DNA from 2 places in the Pseudomonas saponiphila genome. Region 1 is predicted to be linked to the other one. Evidence: predicted binding sites of a transcription regulator. Region 1 holds the regulator's gene; the other holds the start of a gene.

Region 1 (7,547 bases):
GCCATTTTCGGAGTTCATTGATATGTCCTTTACCTTGCCTGCACTGCCTTATGCCTACGACGCCCTGGAGCCGCACATTGATGCGCAGACCATGGAGATTCACTACAGCAAGCATCACCAGACCTACATCAACAACCTGAATGCCGCAGTGGAAGGCACCGAGTGGGCCGGTTGGGAGATCGAGAAGCTGGTGGCCAGCGTCCAGCAACTGCCCGAGCAACTGCGTGCCGCGGTGATTAATCAAGGTGGTGGTCATGCCAACCATTCCCTGTTCTGGGCGGTCATGACCCCGGCCGGCGGTGGCAAGCCCGAAGGTGCCTTGGGGCACGCCATCGAGCAGCAACTAGGCGGTTTTGAACGCTTCAAGGAGGCCTTCACCAAGGCCGCGCTGACCCGTTTCGGTAGTGGCTGGGCCTGGCTCAGCGTGACTCCGGAGAAAAAGCTGGTGGTGGAAAGCAGCGGCAATCAGGACAGCCCGCTGATGAACGGCAATACGCCCATTCTTGGTCTGGACGTGTGGGAGCACGCCTATTACTTGCGATATCAGAACCGGCGGCCGGAGTACATCAACGCGTTCTACAACGTGATCAACTGGCCGGAAGTGGCTCAGCGCTACCGGGCCGCGATGGTTTGATCCCTTCTCCTGAATACAAGATCTAAGGCCGATTATGGGCACTGAAACACTGGCGATCAGCAGCGGGCGAATGTTTCGTTATGCCTTCGGTTCGCTGTTGCTGTTGGCGGGTACTGCTTTGCTGGTGGCTCAAGGGCTGAGCTGGCTGAGCCTGGAGCCGCGCCTGCTGCGCGCCTTGCAGGGCGGTTCCATTTGCGCCCTGGGCACGGCATTGGGGGCGGTTCCGGTGCTGGTGATCCGGCAGATGCCGGTGGCGGTGAGCGACACCCTGTTGGGTTTTGGTGCCGGAGTGATGCTGGCGGCGACGGCGTTTTCACTGGTTGTCCCCGGCATTGCCGCAGCCCAGGATCTGGGCTTGTCTGCCTGGGGCTCCAGTGGCCTGATCTGTGCCGGCATCATGCTGGGGGCCTTTGTCCTGTTCCTGGTGGATCGCAAGATTTCCGGGGGCAGTCCGGAGCTGCTGGTGGGCACGTCGGAGCATCCGGTGATTGCCCCGCGTATCTGGTTGTTCGTCTTCGCGATCATTGCCCACAACATTCCTGAAGGGATGGCGGTGGGGGTGTCGGCCGGAGGCGGCATGCCCGATGCGGACGGTCTGGCCATGGGCATTGCCTTGCAGGATGTGCCGGAAGGGCTGGTGATTGCCCTGGTGTTGGCGGGGGCGGGGATGTCGCGGGTCAAGGCGTTCCTGATCGGCGCCGCTTCAGGCCTGGTGGAGCCGGTCTTTGCCTTGCTCTGTGCCTGGCTGGTGAGCCTGGCGCAGGTGCTGCTGCCCTTGGGGCTGGCCCTGGCAGCGGGGGCGATGCTGCTGGTGGTCACTCATGAAGTGATTCCGGAGTCGCGGCGCAATGGCCATGACAAGCTCGCCAGTCTCGGCCTGTGTATCGGTTTTTGCCTGATGATGGTGATGGACACGGCGCTTGCCTGAATGCCGCGTGGCGAGCGGCTCGCTCGTGTCTACTCGCCTTCGTCGAAGTAGTTGTTGATCAGGGCAACCAGCGCATCCATTGCTTCCTGTTCCTGCTCGCCTTCGGTCTTGAGGTAGATCTTGGTGCCCTTGCCGGCGGCGAGCATCATCATGGCCATGATGCTTTTGCCGTCGACCATGGATTCCGGGGTTCTGCCGGCGCGGATCTGGCAGGGGAACTGGCCGGCCACGCCGACGAACTTGGCCGAGGCGCGAGCGTGCAGGCCCAGTTTGTTGATGATCTCGATTTCCAGAGCTGGCATCGCGGGGTAGATCCTTTCAGCTAAGGTCGCGGTGGCGAACCTGGACGTTCTTCAGGGTTTTTTGCAACACCTTGCCCAGGCGCTCGGTCAGGTACACGGAGCGGTGGTGCCCGCCGGTGCAGCCAATGGCAATGGTCACGTAGGCGCGGTTGCTGGCGGCAAAGCGCGGCAGCCACTTGAGCAGATAGCTTTCGATGTCCTGGAACATCTCTTCGACATCGGGTTGCGCAGCCAGGTATTCCGCCACCGGGGCGTCCAGTCCGGATTGGGCACGCAGTTCGGGTTTCCAATACGGGTTGGGCAGGCAGCGAACGTCAAACACCAGGTCGGCGTCCACCGGCATGCCGCGCTTGAAACCAAAGGACTCCACCAGGAACGCGGTACCCGGTTCCGGCTGGTTCAACAGGCGCAGCTTGATGGTGTCTCGCAGTTGGTAGAGGTTCAGGTTGGTGGTGTTGACCTTGAGGTCGGCCAGATCGACGATCGGGCCCAGCAGTTGGGTTTCATCGTGGATGGCTTCGGCCAGCGAGCGATTGGCGCTGCTCAGCGGGTGACGACGACGAGTTTCCGAGAATCGCTTGAGCAGGGTTTCCTCGTCGGCATCCAGATAAAGAACGTCACACTGGATATGCCGGCTGCGCACTTCTTCCAGCAGTTCGGGGAAGCGTGAAAGGTGGCTGGGCAAGTTGCGGGCATCGATGGACACCGCTACCAGCGGTTGCGCCAGTTCAGTGTGAATCAATGCACGTTCGGCCAGCTCGGGCAGCAAGCCGGCGGGCAGGTTGTCGATGCAGTAGTAGCCGTGATCCTCGAGAACATCGAGGGCGGTGCTTTTACCTGAGCCGGATCGGCCGCTGACGATGATCAAGCGCATGATTACTGACCGTTTTGCTCGTCCAGGACAACCTGATACAAGGCTTCGTTGCTGGTGGCACTGCGCAGGCGATCGCGGACTTCCTTGCGATCGAGCATGCTGGCGATCTGCCGCAGCAGTTCCAGATGAGCATCGGTGGCGGCTTCCGGGACCAGCAGGACAAACAGCAGGTCGACCGGGGCGCCGTCGATGGCGTCGAAATCGATGGGAGCGTCCAGATGCATCAGTGCACTGATGGGCGACTCGCAGCCTTTGAGGCGGCAGTGAGGAATGGCGATGCCGTTGCCAAAACCGGTGGAGCCGAGTTTCTCACGGGCGATCAGGCTCTCGAAGACGTCCTGCATCTCCAGATCAGGCACTTCACGGCTGATCAGGTTGGCAATTTGTTCGAGGGCGCGTTTTTTACTGCCGCCCGGCACGTTCACCAGGGAACGGCCGGGGGTCAGGATGCTTTCAAGTCGGATCATGGGAGGGGAGTGTTAGCGACCCGTGCCTTGGAGAAGGTGGAGTTGCTTTTCCTTATGCTTTTTCAGTTGGCGGTCAAGCTTGTCCGTGAGCAGGTCGATTGCGGCATACATATCGTCATGTTCTGCATTGGCGACAACCTCCCCACCGTGGATGTGCAAGGTGGCTTCGATTTTCTGCTTCAATTTCTCGACAGCCATGGTGACCTGCACATTGGTAATCTTGTCGAAATGCCGCTCCAGCCGGTCGAGTTTTTCGCCGATGTAAGCGCGCAGAGGTTCAGTCACTTCGAGTTGGTGTCCACTGATGTTGACTTGCATACAGCTTCTCCTTCGTTGCCAGTGCATAACGCGGCAGGCTGAGATGCCTGCCACCTAGACCATGCCTGCAACCGGCTGGCTCAGCCAGCTTGCAGGCACACTCCGAAACGCTGTGGCCAGCCCGGCGGTTACATCAACCGCTTGCGTTCGCTGGAAGGCGCGATCCCAAGGGATTCGCGGTACTTGGCGACGGTCCGACGGGCTACCTGAATGCCTTGTGCCTCCAGTAAACCAGCGATCTTGCTGTCACTCAACGGCTTTTTCTGATTTTCCGCAGCCACCAGTTTTTTGATGATCGCGCGGATTGCCGTGGACGAGCATTCGCCGCCTTCCGAGGTGCTGACATGGCTGGAGAAAAAGTATTTCAGTTCATATATGCCCCGAGGGGTATGCATGAATTTTTGTGTGGTCACCCGGGAAATCGTTGATTCGTGCATGCCTACCGCTTCGGCAATGTCATGCAGAACCAGGGGTTTCATGGCTTCGTCGCCATATTCGAGGAAGCCCCGTTGGTGCTCGACGATCTGAGTGGCAACTTTCATCAGGGTTTCGTTGCGGCTCTGCAGGCTCTTGATGAACCAGCGGGCTTCCTGCAACTGATTGCGCATGAAGGTATTGTCGGCGCTGGTGTCGGCGCGGCGTACAAAACCGGCGTACTGGGCGTTGACCCGCAGGCGTGGCACGGATTCCTGGTTCAGCTCCACCAGCCAGCGTTCGTTGTCCTTGCGCACGATGACGTCTGGAACCACGTACTCGGCTTCGCTGGATTCGATCTGCGAGCCAGGACGCGGGTTGAGACTCTGCACCAGTTCGATGACCTGGCGCAGTTCGTCTTCCTTGAGCTTCATGCGACGCATCAACTGGCTGTAGTCGCGACTGCCCAGGAGGTCAATGTAGTCGCAGACCAGGCGCTGGGCCTCGCTCAACCAGGGAGTTTTCGCCGGCAACTGGCGCAATTGCAGGAGCAGGCATTCACCCAGGTTGCGTGCGCCGATACCGGCAGGTTCGAATTGCTGGATGCGATGCAGTACGGCTTCGATCTCGTCCAGTTCGATGTCCAGCTCCGGATCGAAGGCCTCAAGGATCTCCTCAAGGGTTTCGTCCAGGTAGCCCTGATTGTTGATGCAATCGATCAGGGTCACGGCGATCAGGCGATCGGTGTCCGACATCGGGGCCAGGTTCAGTTGCCAGAGCAAGTGGCTCTGCAGGCTTTCACCGGCCGATGTGCGGGTGGTGAAGTCCCACTCGTCGTCATCGCTGCTGGGCAGGCTGCTGGCGCTGGTCTGGTAGACGTCTTCCCACGCGGTATCCACCGGCAACTCGTTGGGGATGCGTTCGTTCCATTCGCCTTCCTCGAGGTTGTCCACCGTGGGGGCGGTTTCCTGGTAGGAGGGTTCCTGGATTTCGGTATTGGGTTTGGACTCGGTGTTGTCGGCCAGGGGGTCGCTGTTGTCGAAGTCGTCGCCGTCTTCCTGGCGCTCGAGCATCGGGTTGGACTCCAGGGCTTCCTGGATTTCCTGTTGCAGGTCCAGGGTCGACAATTGGAGCAGGCGGATGGCCTGTTGCAGCTGCGGTGTCATCGTCAGCTGCTGGCCCATTCTGAGGACTAGCGATGGTTTCATGGCAGGGGCTTAACACCTTATTTGCCGGCGCACATGCGCCATCCACTACAGGGCGCCGAAGCGCCAAACATAAGCAAATTATATGCCTGAAACTGAAGTGTTTGCCTAGAGCGCTGTAACAATAAAGTTTGTGGGGATTTATCGTTTGCGGCGCTCTGGCGTCTGGCCCGACACCTCAGCCGTTACAGGCGGAACTCATGGCCCAGATAGACTTCCTTGACCAGTTCGTTGGCCAGGATAGTCTCGGAGTCGCCCTCGGCGATCAGTTGCCCGTCGTTGACGATATAGGCGGTTTCACAGATGTCCAGGGTTTCCCGGACGTTGTGGTCAGTGATCAGCACACCGATGCCTTTGGCCTTCAGGTGATGGATGATCTGCTTGATATCGCCGACCGAGATCGGGTCGACCCCGGCGAAGGGTTCGTCCAGCAGGATGAACTTGGGGGCGGTGGCCAGCGCCCGGGCGATTTCCACGCGGCGGCGCTCGCCACCGGACAGGCTCATGCCGAGGTTGTCGCGGATGTGGTTGATGTGGAATTCCTGCAGCAGGCTTTCCAGCTCCTGGCGGCGGCCGGCCTTGTCGAGCTCCTTGCGGGTCTCGAGGATGGCCATGATGTTGTCTGCGACCGACAGCTTGCGGAAGATCGAGGCTTCCTGGGGCAGATAGCCGATACCGGCGCGGGCGCGACCGTGCATCGGTTGGTGGCTGACATCCAGGTCGTCGATCAGGACGCGCCCCTGATCGGCCTGGACCAGGCCGACGATCATGTAGAAGCAGGTGGTCTTGCCGGCGCCGTTGGGGCCGAGCAGGCCGACGATCTGCCCGCTGTCGATGGACAGGCTGACATCACGCACGACCTGGCGGCTCTTGTAGCTCTTGGCCAGGTGCTGAGCTTTCAGAGTTGCCATTACTGGGCCTTTTGCTCGTCGGTTTTCTTTTTCGGCTGGATGACCATGTCGATCCGCGGACGTGGCGCGGTGACCGAGCTGCCGTTGGCGCGACCGGCGTTAGCCACTTGCTTGACGGTGTCGTAGACGATTTTCTCGCCTTCGGTGGTATTGCCGTCGTTGATGACCTTGGCCTTGTCGATCAGCACGATGCGGTTCTGCTGGGCATGGTACTGGATGGTCACGGCGTAGGCCTGGACCGGTTTCGGGTCGGTCTGCTTCTGCAGCTGTTCGAAGTAGGCCAGGTTGCCCACCGACGTCACGACATCGATTTCGCCAGTCTTGGATCGGGTGATGGTCACGGTGTTGCCGGTGATCTTCATCGAGCCCTGGGTGATGATCACATCGCCCTTGTAGGTAGCCACGCCGTTCTTGTCGTCCAGCTGGGCGTCGTCGGCCTGAATGCGGATGGGCTGTTGGCTATCGTTCGGCAGAGCCCAGGCGCTCACGCTTCCCAGTGCTGCGCCCAGACTGAGCAAAATAGGGAGGGTTTTAACGAGCCTCATACTGTCCTCTTACGTTCGATAGCAGGTTCATCCTGCCGTCTTTCAAATACGCTTTCATTCCCTTGGCAGTGGTCACGCCGTCGGCGCCGTCGATTCTAACGGCTTGCTCGGTCTGCGCATATTGCTTCTGCGGGAATACTGTCATGCGGCTGGTGGTGATCAGCAGGTTGCGATTGTGCTCGTCGGTGCGGGAAACCCGAACCGAATCGATCAGCTCGACCTCGGTGCCGTCCGGATTGACTTCGCCGCGCTCGCTCTGGACATGCCAGGGATAAGTGGTGCCGCGGTACATCTGCAGGTCGGGCTTGGTCAGCAGTGTCACTTCGCTGGCCTTGATGTGTTCGACCTTGTCCGAGGTCATTTCGTACTGCAGTTTGCCGTCTGGCAGGTACTGCACGCTGCGGGCGTTGATCGCGTAATAGTCGATGGCGCTCTCGTCGACCTGCACCACAGGCTTGTCGAGGAAGCGTTCCGGGCTGATGTTCCAGTAACCGACCGCCGCGAACAGCAGGGCGATGGTCCCGAAGATCAGGATGGTGCGAATCTTTTTACTCAGCATGGGAGGGCTCTATAGATAAGCGGCATTGGCTGCTTCAAGACGATCCTGGGCGCGCAGGATCAGCTCGCAGAACTCCCGTGCGGCACCTTCGCCGCCGCGGGCAACGGTAATGCCGTGGGCGTGTTCGCGGACAAAGCCGGCGGCGTTGGCCACCGCCATGCCCAGGCCGACACGGCGGATCACCGGCAGGTCGGGCAGGTCGTCACCCAGGTAGGCGACCTGTTCATAGCTTAGGCCCAGTTGGGCCAGAAGCTCGTCCAGTACCACCAGTTTGTCTTCGCGGCCCTGGTAGAGGTGGGGAATCCCCAGGTTCTTGGCGCGGCGTTCGACCACCGGGGTCTTGCGCCCGCTGATGATCGCGGTCTGCACCCCGGCGGCCATGAGCATCTT
Region 2 (7,547 bases), on a different contig from region 1:
GGGCGGTAGCGACCGGGAGGCACCGCAGCGCCGAAGCGCGGGCGCTGGAAGGCTTCGATCTCGCCATGGGGATAGTGCCCGGTCAGCAGGTAATACAGGCTCACACCCACCGCATAGAGGTCCTGTTGCGGGCTCGGCTGGGCGCCGGTGAAGGCTTCCGGGGCGATATAGCCCGGAGTACCGGGTAGCAGGTGCGCCGGGTCCGCCGACAAGCCCGGGCAGTAAGCCAGGCCGAAATCCAGAATCCGCAGTTCGCCGTCGTCCCCCAGCAGCAGGTTGTCCGGCTTGATGTCGCGGTGCAGGATCTGCCGGCGATGCAGCAGGCCAACGGCCCGCAGCAGGCGCTCGGCCAGGGACTGCCACTGGTCCAGGGGCAGGGGGCCGTTGTGGCGAAACAGCTGTTGCAGGGTGCGCCCGGGGTACTCGCGCATCAGGTAATACAGGTACTGGCGCGACGTGCCGCCGTGCACTTGGGGAAAGTGCCGCCCGGCCACGCGGCGCAGCAACCACTCTTCGGACAGCAGCCCCTGGCAGGCCGCCCGGTCGTTGTGCAGGGCCGCCGGCAGGGTTTTCAGCAGCCAGGCCTGTTGCTGTTCGTCACGCACGCGGTATAGCAGCGATTGCTGGCTCTGGCTGAGCAGCGCCTCGACCTGCCAGCCCTCGAACAGCTGCCCCGGTTTCAGCGGCGGTGGCAGGGGCCATTGCCGCAGGTGCAGCAGGGCATCGCCGATGCTGGGTTCACCCAGCGCGTCGACCCGTACCAGCAGTGCGCTGGCGTTGTCCTGGCTGCCGGCCAGGTGCGCGGCGCTGACCAGGGTCGCGACCGCGCTGTCCAGGTCCGGTTGGTCGCGCAGGATGGCGGCGATGGCGCTGTCGCCGAGGGTGGCCCAGACCCCGTCGCTGAGCATCAGGAAGCTTTCGCCCTGGCGCAGTTCGCCATCGAGAAAGTCCACCACCAGGTGCTGGTCCAGGCCCAGGGCGCGTTTGAGCACATGCCGCATGCCCGACTGTTCCCAGACATGGTCCTGGGTGATGCGTTGCAGTTGCTGCTGATGCCAGCGATAGACCCGGCAGTCGCCGACATGGGCCAGGGTGAAGTGCTGCCCCCGCAACACCAGGGCGCTGAGGGTGGTGAGCAGCGGCTGGCCGCCGCCATTGGCCTGGAGCCAGCGATTCTGCGCGCTCAGCAGGCGTTCCAGGGCTTCGGCCACGGCCCAGGTCTGCGGGGTGGCGTAGTAGTCCAGGGCCAGGGCCTGCAGGCTGGAACGCGCGGCGAGGCCGCCATCGGCACATTGGCTGACGCCATCGGCGATGGCGAACAGCAGCCCTTTGCTGGCGGCCAGCTCCGGCACCGGGGTGACCCGGCGCAGGGCGTCCTGGTTTTCCGCTCGCGGGCCGCTGGCGCTGGCCTCGGCGTGGCTCAGTTGCAAGCCCATGGCGTGCTCAGACCCGCGCTGCGGTGATAGCGGCGGCGCCCCAGGTGGTTCTCCAGCGGCGCTTGACCCCATGCAGGCCGAACCAGGCCAGGACCCCGAGGCTGGCGAACAGCCACAGGGCCAGCTGATAGCTGCCGCTGCTCTGCTTGATGGCGCCCATGCCTGCGGCCAGGGCGAAGCCGCCGATGCCCCCGGCCATGCCGATCAGCCCGGTCATGACCCCGATTTCCCGGCGAAAGCGCTGCGGCACCAGCTGGAACACCGCGCCATTGCCCGCGCCCAGGCCGAGCATGGTGCAGACGAACAAGGCCAGGGCGGCGTAGGAATTGGGCAGGTTGAAGCCGACGGCGGCGATGCACACCACGGCCACGCCGTACATCGCCAGCAAGGTACGGATGCCGCCAAAACGGTCGGCCAGGGCACCGCCCAGGGGGCGCATCAGGCTGCCGCCGAAGACGCAGGCGGCGGTGTAGTAGCCGGCGGTCACCGGGCTCAGGCCGTACTGGTCGTTGAAGTAGCCGGGCAGGGCGCTGGCCAGGCCGATGAAGCCGCCGAAGGTCACGCTGTAGAAGAACATGAACCACCAGCTATCGCGGTCGCCCAGGGCCTTGAAGTAGTCGCCCATGGACTTGGCGCGAGGTCGCTCTGGAGCGTTGCGCGCCAGCCAGGCGAACAGCGCCAGGGTCAGGATCAGCGGGATCAGGGCAAAGCCGAAGACATTGCTCCAGCCGAAAGCCGCCGCCAGCAGCGGGGCGATCAGGGCGGCGAACACGGTGCCGGAGTTGCCGGCCCCGGCGATGCCCATGGCCTTGCCCTGGTGTTGCGGCGGATACCATTGTGAGGCCAGGGGCAGGGCCACCGCGAAGGAGGCCCCGGCCATGCCGAGGAACACCCCGAGCAACAAGGCTTGTTCATAGCTGTGGATGCCCAGTTTCCAGGCCACGAACAGGGCGCCGATGACAATCACCTGGCCGATCAGGCCGGCGGTTTTCGGTGACAGGCGGTCGGCCAGCAGGCCCATGATGAAGCGCAGCAGCGCGCCGGCGAGGATGGGCGTGGCCACCATCAGGCCGCGTTGCTGGGTGCTCAGGTGCAGATCGGCGGCGATCTGCACCGCCAGGGGGCCCAGCAGGTACCAGACCATGAAACTCAGGTCGAAATACAGGAAGGCTGCAAACAGGGTCGGGGTATGGCCGGATTTCCAGAAGCTTGAATTCATCGCGCACCTCAGCTGATAGGGGTCGTTGGAGCCGTCATGAGCCTGCAGGTGGAGCGCCGTGTGGCCGCGCCACCGGCCCCGTTCAGTGGGGCCAGAACGACAAAGACGTCGGCGCCCGGCTCGCGGTGGGCGAGCAGGGCGCGCGACGTCTTTGTCGTAGGTGGGCAACCGCCGTTGGTTACCGGTGTGGATCTGGTAGCAAGAGCCGCGCCAACCCCTGTCGCAGGAGCAGGCTGTAGGAGCTGGCTTGCCAGCGAAGGCCCCCTCAAGACTGGCGCAAGGTTCAGCGGCCCATTCGCCGGCAAGCCGGCTCCTACGGGAGGAGGCTCAGCCGAGGAGTTCCTGCATGGCGATGATCTGTTCCGCCACCTGGATCAGTTTCTGCTGTCTGCTCATGGCCTGGCGGCGCATCAGGGTATAGGCCTGTTCTTCGTCGCAGTCCTTCATTTTCATCAGCAGACCCTTGGCCAGTTCGATGCGCTTGCGTTCGGCCAGTTGCTGCTCCCGGGCCTGGAGCTGCGCGCGCAGGGCCTGGTCGCTTTCAAAGCGCGCCATGGCCACGTCGAGGATGGGTTGCAGGCGCTGGACCTGGATGCCTTCGACGATGTAGGCACTGACCCCGGACTTGATCGCCTGGCGCATGACCCCCGGATCGTGTTCGTCGGTGAACATCACGATGGGCCGGGGCTGGTCGCGGCTGACCAGCACCACTTGCTCCATGACGTCGCGGCTGGGTGACTCGGTATCGATCAGGACCACGTCCGGACGCAGCGTTTCGACGCGTCCGGGCAGATCGATGGTCAGGCCGGATTCGTCGATCACCTCGAAGCCGGCCTCGCTGAGTGCGGCCTTGAGCCGGCCGACTTTCTTCGCGGTGTCGTTGATCAGCAGGATACGCAGCATGGTGGCGGGCTCCGGTCAGCGCTGGGCGACAAGGCAAGGTGAGTCGTTGAGAGCGTGCAGGCGGAAGCTGCGGGCATAGGCGGCAGGCTGTGAGCCGTCCCAGACCTTGCCGTCGATCAGTTGGCTACTGCGCATGTCCTGGTTCCGGGCGGCGATGCCCAGCGCGCTGGCGGCTTCGCGGTACAGCTGCAGTTGTTGCACCTGGCGCGCGACGCCGAGGTAGTCCGGGTCCTCGCGCAGCAGGCCCCAGCGGCGGAACTGGGTCATGAACCACATGCCGTCGGACAGGTAGGGCAGGTTGACCGCGCCGTTTTGGTGAAAGCGCAGGGCATGAGGGTCCTGCCAGCGATTGCCCAGCCCGTCGGCGTAGTCCCCCAGCAGTCGCGGTTCGATGCAGGCCAACGGGGCATTCAGGTAGTCGGCGGCGCTCAGCAGCTGGGCGGTGCTGCGGCGGTTTTCCGGACTTTGCTCGATGAAGCGGCTGGCTTCGAGGATCGCCATCACCAGGGCGCGGGCGGTGTTGGGGTATTGCTCGACGAAGGCGCGGGTGCAGCCGAGGACCTTTTCCGGGTGGTCGGGCCAGATCGCCTGGCTGGTGGCCAGGGTGAAGCCCAGGTCCTGCTGCACCGCGCTGGCGCTCCAGGGTTCACCGACGCAGAAACCGTCGATGCGCCCGGCCTGCAGGTGGGCCACCATCTGCGGCGGCGGTACCACCACGCTGTCGACGTCCAGCAATGGATGAATGCCCTGGCTGGCCAGCCAATAGTACAGCCACATGGCGTGGGTGCCGGTGGGGAAGGTCTGGGCGAAGGTCAGGCGCGCCCGGCTTTGGTGCACGTGGCGGTCGAGTGCTTCAGGGCTGGTCACCTTGAGCGCCTGCAGTTCGCGGGACAGGTTGATGCTCTGGCCATTCTGGTTCAGGCCCATGAGCACCGCCATGTCGCAAGGGCTGGTGCCGCCGATGCCCAGGTGCACCGCGTAGATCAGGCCGTACAGGCTGTGGGCGGCATCCAGTTCACCGCTCACCAGCTTGTCCCGCAGGCTGGCCCAGGAGCTCTGGCGCTTGAGGTTCAGGGTCAGTCCGTAGGGCTGGGCAAAGCCCTGGGTGGCGGCGACCACCACCGAGGCGCAATCGGTGAGGGCCATGAAGCCCAGGTCGATGGCGGACTTTTCCGGGGCATCGCTGCCATTGACCCAGGCCAGCGGGGTGTTGGGGCGTTCAGTCATGACGGGGCACCTTGCATAAAAAAGCGTCGTACCCGCAGGCCGGGCCTAGCCCGCGCAGGTGACGACGCCGTTGTCCTTGAACCCGGACCGCCATTGGCTCGGGTTTGATGCTCAAAGGGGTGCAAGGCATATGCCATTGCCGGGGATTTGCTTCTGCGCCTCGCCTGCAAGCCCCGGGCGCGGCTATAATCGGCGGCCAATTTCGCCGCCAACCGAGTTCATCCCGCCCATGTATACCCTGGCCCGCCAGCTGCTGTTCAAACTCTCCCCGGAAACCTCCCACGATCTGTCCCTGGACCTGATCGGTGCGGGCGGGCGTTTGGGGCTTAACGGCCTGCTGTGCAAGGCGCCGGCCCAGTTGCCGGTCAAGGTCATGGGCCTGGAGTTTGCCAACCCGGTGGGTCTGGCCGCTGGCCTGGACAAGAATGGTGCGGCCATCGACGGCTTTGCCCAGCTGGGCTTCGGTTTTGTCGAGATCGGCACCGTCACTCCGCGTCCGCAACCGGGCAACCCCAAGCCGCGGATCTTCCGCTTGCCCCAGGCCGAAGCCATCATCAATCGCATGGGCTTCAACAACCTGGGGGTCGACAACCTGCTGGCGCGGGTTGCCGCCGCGTCATACAAGGGCGTGCTGGGGATCAATATCGGCAAGAACTTCGATACTCCGGTGGAGCGGGCGGTGGACGACTACCTGATCTGCCTGGACAAGGTCTACGCCCATGCCAGCTATGTCACGGTCAACGTCAGTTCACCCAACACGCCGGGCCTGCGCAGCCTGCAATTTGGCGAGTCGCTCAAGCAGCTTTTGTCGGCCCTGAGCCAGCGCCAGCAGGAACTGGCGGTTATCCACGGCAAGCGGGTGCCGCTGGCGATCAAGATCGCTCCGGACATGAGCGACGAGGAAACCGTGGAAGTGGCCCGTGCCTTGCTGGAAACCGGCATGGATGCGGTGATCGCCACCAACACCACCCTGAGTCGCGAAGGCGTCGAAGGCCTGGAGCACGGTGACGAGGCGGGCGGTCTGTCCGGCGCGCCAGTGCGCGACAAGAGCACCCACACGGTCAAGGTGCTGGCCGCCGAACTGGCCGGCCGTTTGCCGATCATTGCCGTGGGCGGCATCACCGAGGGCAAGCACGCGGCTGAGAAAATCGCCGCGGGCGCGAGCCTGGTGCAGCTGTATTCGGGTTTCATCTACAAGGGCCCGGCGTTGATTCGCGAGTCGGTGGACGCGATCGCGGCCATGGGCTGAGAGGGGAAGGACGGCAGGCATAAAAAAGGGCTCCTCGAAGGAACCCCTGGGCCGAAGCCCGCCGCCCGGATGGGGCGTGCGTGGTTAAGTCGTCATCTATTCAAGTTGTAGGTGTCGGAATGTGCCCTGATCAGCCGACAGCGCGAAGTTCGTTGAGTCTGTGGATGCCCGCAGTGCCTGTCATACCGTCCCAGTTGTCGCCGCGTCCTTCGCGCCAGCCGTTGATCCAGGCTTGGCGTACTGACGGTAGAGTAAATGGGCAAAGCTCACGGGACTTGCCATTAACGCCATATTGATATCCGCGTAAAAACGCTCTTTCCAACGGATCACGCTTTAGTCTTCTCATAGGGTGTTTCCCTCACTTGTTGACTGCTTTATGTCCCGTCGACCTTCTTCTGAGGTCGGGCAGAATGTCTCTGCCGTTGGTGCTCGCTGCCGGCGTGGCGAGCCTTGATGTTGGCGCCATTGCGGCGCCAACCTGTGTTGAGTTCTAACCAATAGGTCACAGCAAGTGAATGATCGTTTTGTCATAAGGACGTAACGATATTGCTGTCCAGGCCATAAGCCGAGGGTGGTTTTGTATCCTGTTTGTCAGGCAAAGCCCGCTGTGATCAGCCTCTGACTAGATGATGAGGTTAATGCTTTAGTGAGAATGTCGAACGGTTGCACTCAACTACTATTCGACGAAGGGTCGACTTATGTCATTTTGTTGCCCTGACTTTTTATCTGTCCCGGCCTCAAAGCTCTTTTGCCCTGCAAGAAAGCCTGCCTGCTGGGGTGGGACGGCACAGATTCGTGCCACACGAGCGCTCTTGAAGAAAAGCGCTTGATTGAAAACCGAGCGGGCGATGCGTTGCCCGTTCACTTATTGCCAAAGGCTCTGGTACTCCCATGTCGGATCGTTACGAACTCTTCCTCACCTGCCCCAAAGGCCTTGAAGGCCTGCTGATCGAGGAAGCCGTCGGGCTTGGCCTTGAGCAAGCGCGTGAGCACACTTCTGCCGTGCGCGGCATGGCCGACATGGAGACGGCCTATCGTCTGTGCCTGTGGTCGCGCCTGGCCAACCGGGTGCTGCTGGTGCTCAAGCGCTTCCCGATGAAGGATGCCGAGGACCTCTATCACGGCGTGCTGGATGTCGACTGGCAGGACCATATGTTGGCTGACGGCACTCTGGCGGTGGAATTCAGCGGCCATGGTTCGGGGATCGACAACACCCACTTCGGCGCCTTGAAGGTCAAGGACGCCATCGTCGACAAACTGCGCACCCCGACCGGCGAGCGTCCTTCGGTGGACAAGCTCAACCCGGACCTGCGCATCCACCTGCGCCTGGATCGTGGCGAAGCCATTCTCTCCCTGGACCTGTCTGGCCATAGCCTGCACCAGCGCGGCTACCGTTTGCAGCAAGGCGCCGCGCCACTCAAGGAAAACCTGGCGGCGGCGATCCTGATCCGTGCCGGTTGGCCACGTATTGCCGCCCAGGGCGGCGCCCTGGCCGACCCGATGTGCGGTGTCG

The links. The regulator sigma-54, encoded in region 1, starts transcription at its own class of promoters, with help from an activator protein. The targets are predictions, from matches to a motif close to ANTGGCATNNANNTTGCTNT.
Region 2: the regulator sigma-54 is predicted to act here: its motif matches at 4,904-4,923, upstream of BLV47_RS20875 (CmpA/NrtA family ABC transporter substrate-binding protein).

What each region holds. Positions count from the first base shown of each region.
Region 1 is NZ_FNTJ01000002.1:1,382,790-1,390,336, forward strand. It holds gene BLV47_RS28105 (hypothetical protein) at 1-21, shown strand, start outside; gene BLV47_RS28110 (superoxide dismutase) at 23-634, shown strand; gene BLV47_RS28115 (ZIP family metal transporter) at 669-1,562, shown strand; gene BLV47_RS28120 (HPr family phosphocarrier protein) at 1,592-1,864, opposite strand; gene rapZ (RNase adapter RapZ) at 1,881-2,738, opposite strand; gene ptsN (PTS IIA-like nitrogen regulatory protein PtsN) at 2,741-3,205, opposite strand; gene hpf (ribosome hibernation-promoting factor, HPF/YfiA family) at 3,218-3,523, opposite strand; gene BLV47_RS28140 (RNA polymerase factor sigma-54) at 3,652-5,145, opposite strand; gene lptB (LPS export ABC transporter ATP-binding protein) at 5,328-6,053, opposite strand; gene lptA (lipopolysaccharide transport periplasmic protein LptA) at 6,053-6,598, opposite strand; gene lptC (LPS export ABC transporter periplasmic protein LptC) at 6,585-7,157, opposite strand; gene BLV47_RS28160 (KdsC family phosphatase) at 7,167-7,547, opposite strand, start outside.
Region 2 is NZ_FNTJ01000001.1:4,444,353-4,451,899, reverse strand. It holds gene BLV47_RS20890 (bifunctional protein-serine/threonine kinase/phosphatase) at 1-1,436, opposite strand, end outside; gene BLV47_RS20885 (nitrate/nitrite transporter) at 1,444-2,655, opposite strand; gene BLV47_RS20880 (ANTAR domain-containing response regulator) at 2,983-3,558, opposite strand; gene BLV47_RS20875 (CmpA/NrtA family ABC transporter substrate-binding protein) at 3,574-4,785, opposite strand; gene BLV47_RS20870 (quinone-dependent dihydroorotate dehydrogenase) at 5,015-6,034, shown strand; gene rmf (ribosome modulation factor) at 6,165-6,380, opposite strand; gene rlmKL (bifunctional 23S rRNA (guanine(2069)-N(7))-methyltransferase RlmK/23S rRNA (guanine(2445)-N(2))-methyltransferase RlmL) at 6,926-7,547, shown strand, end outside.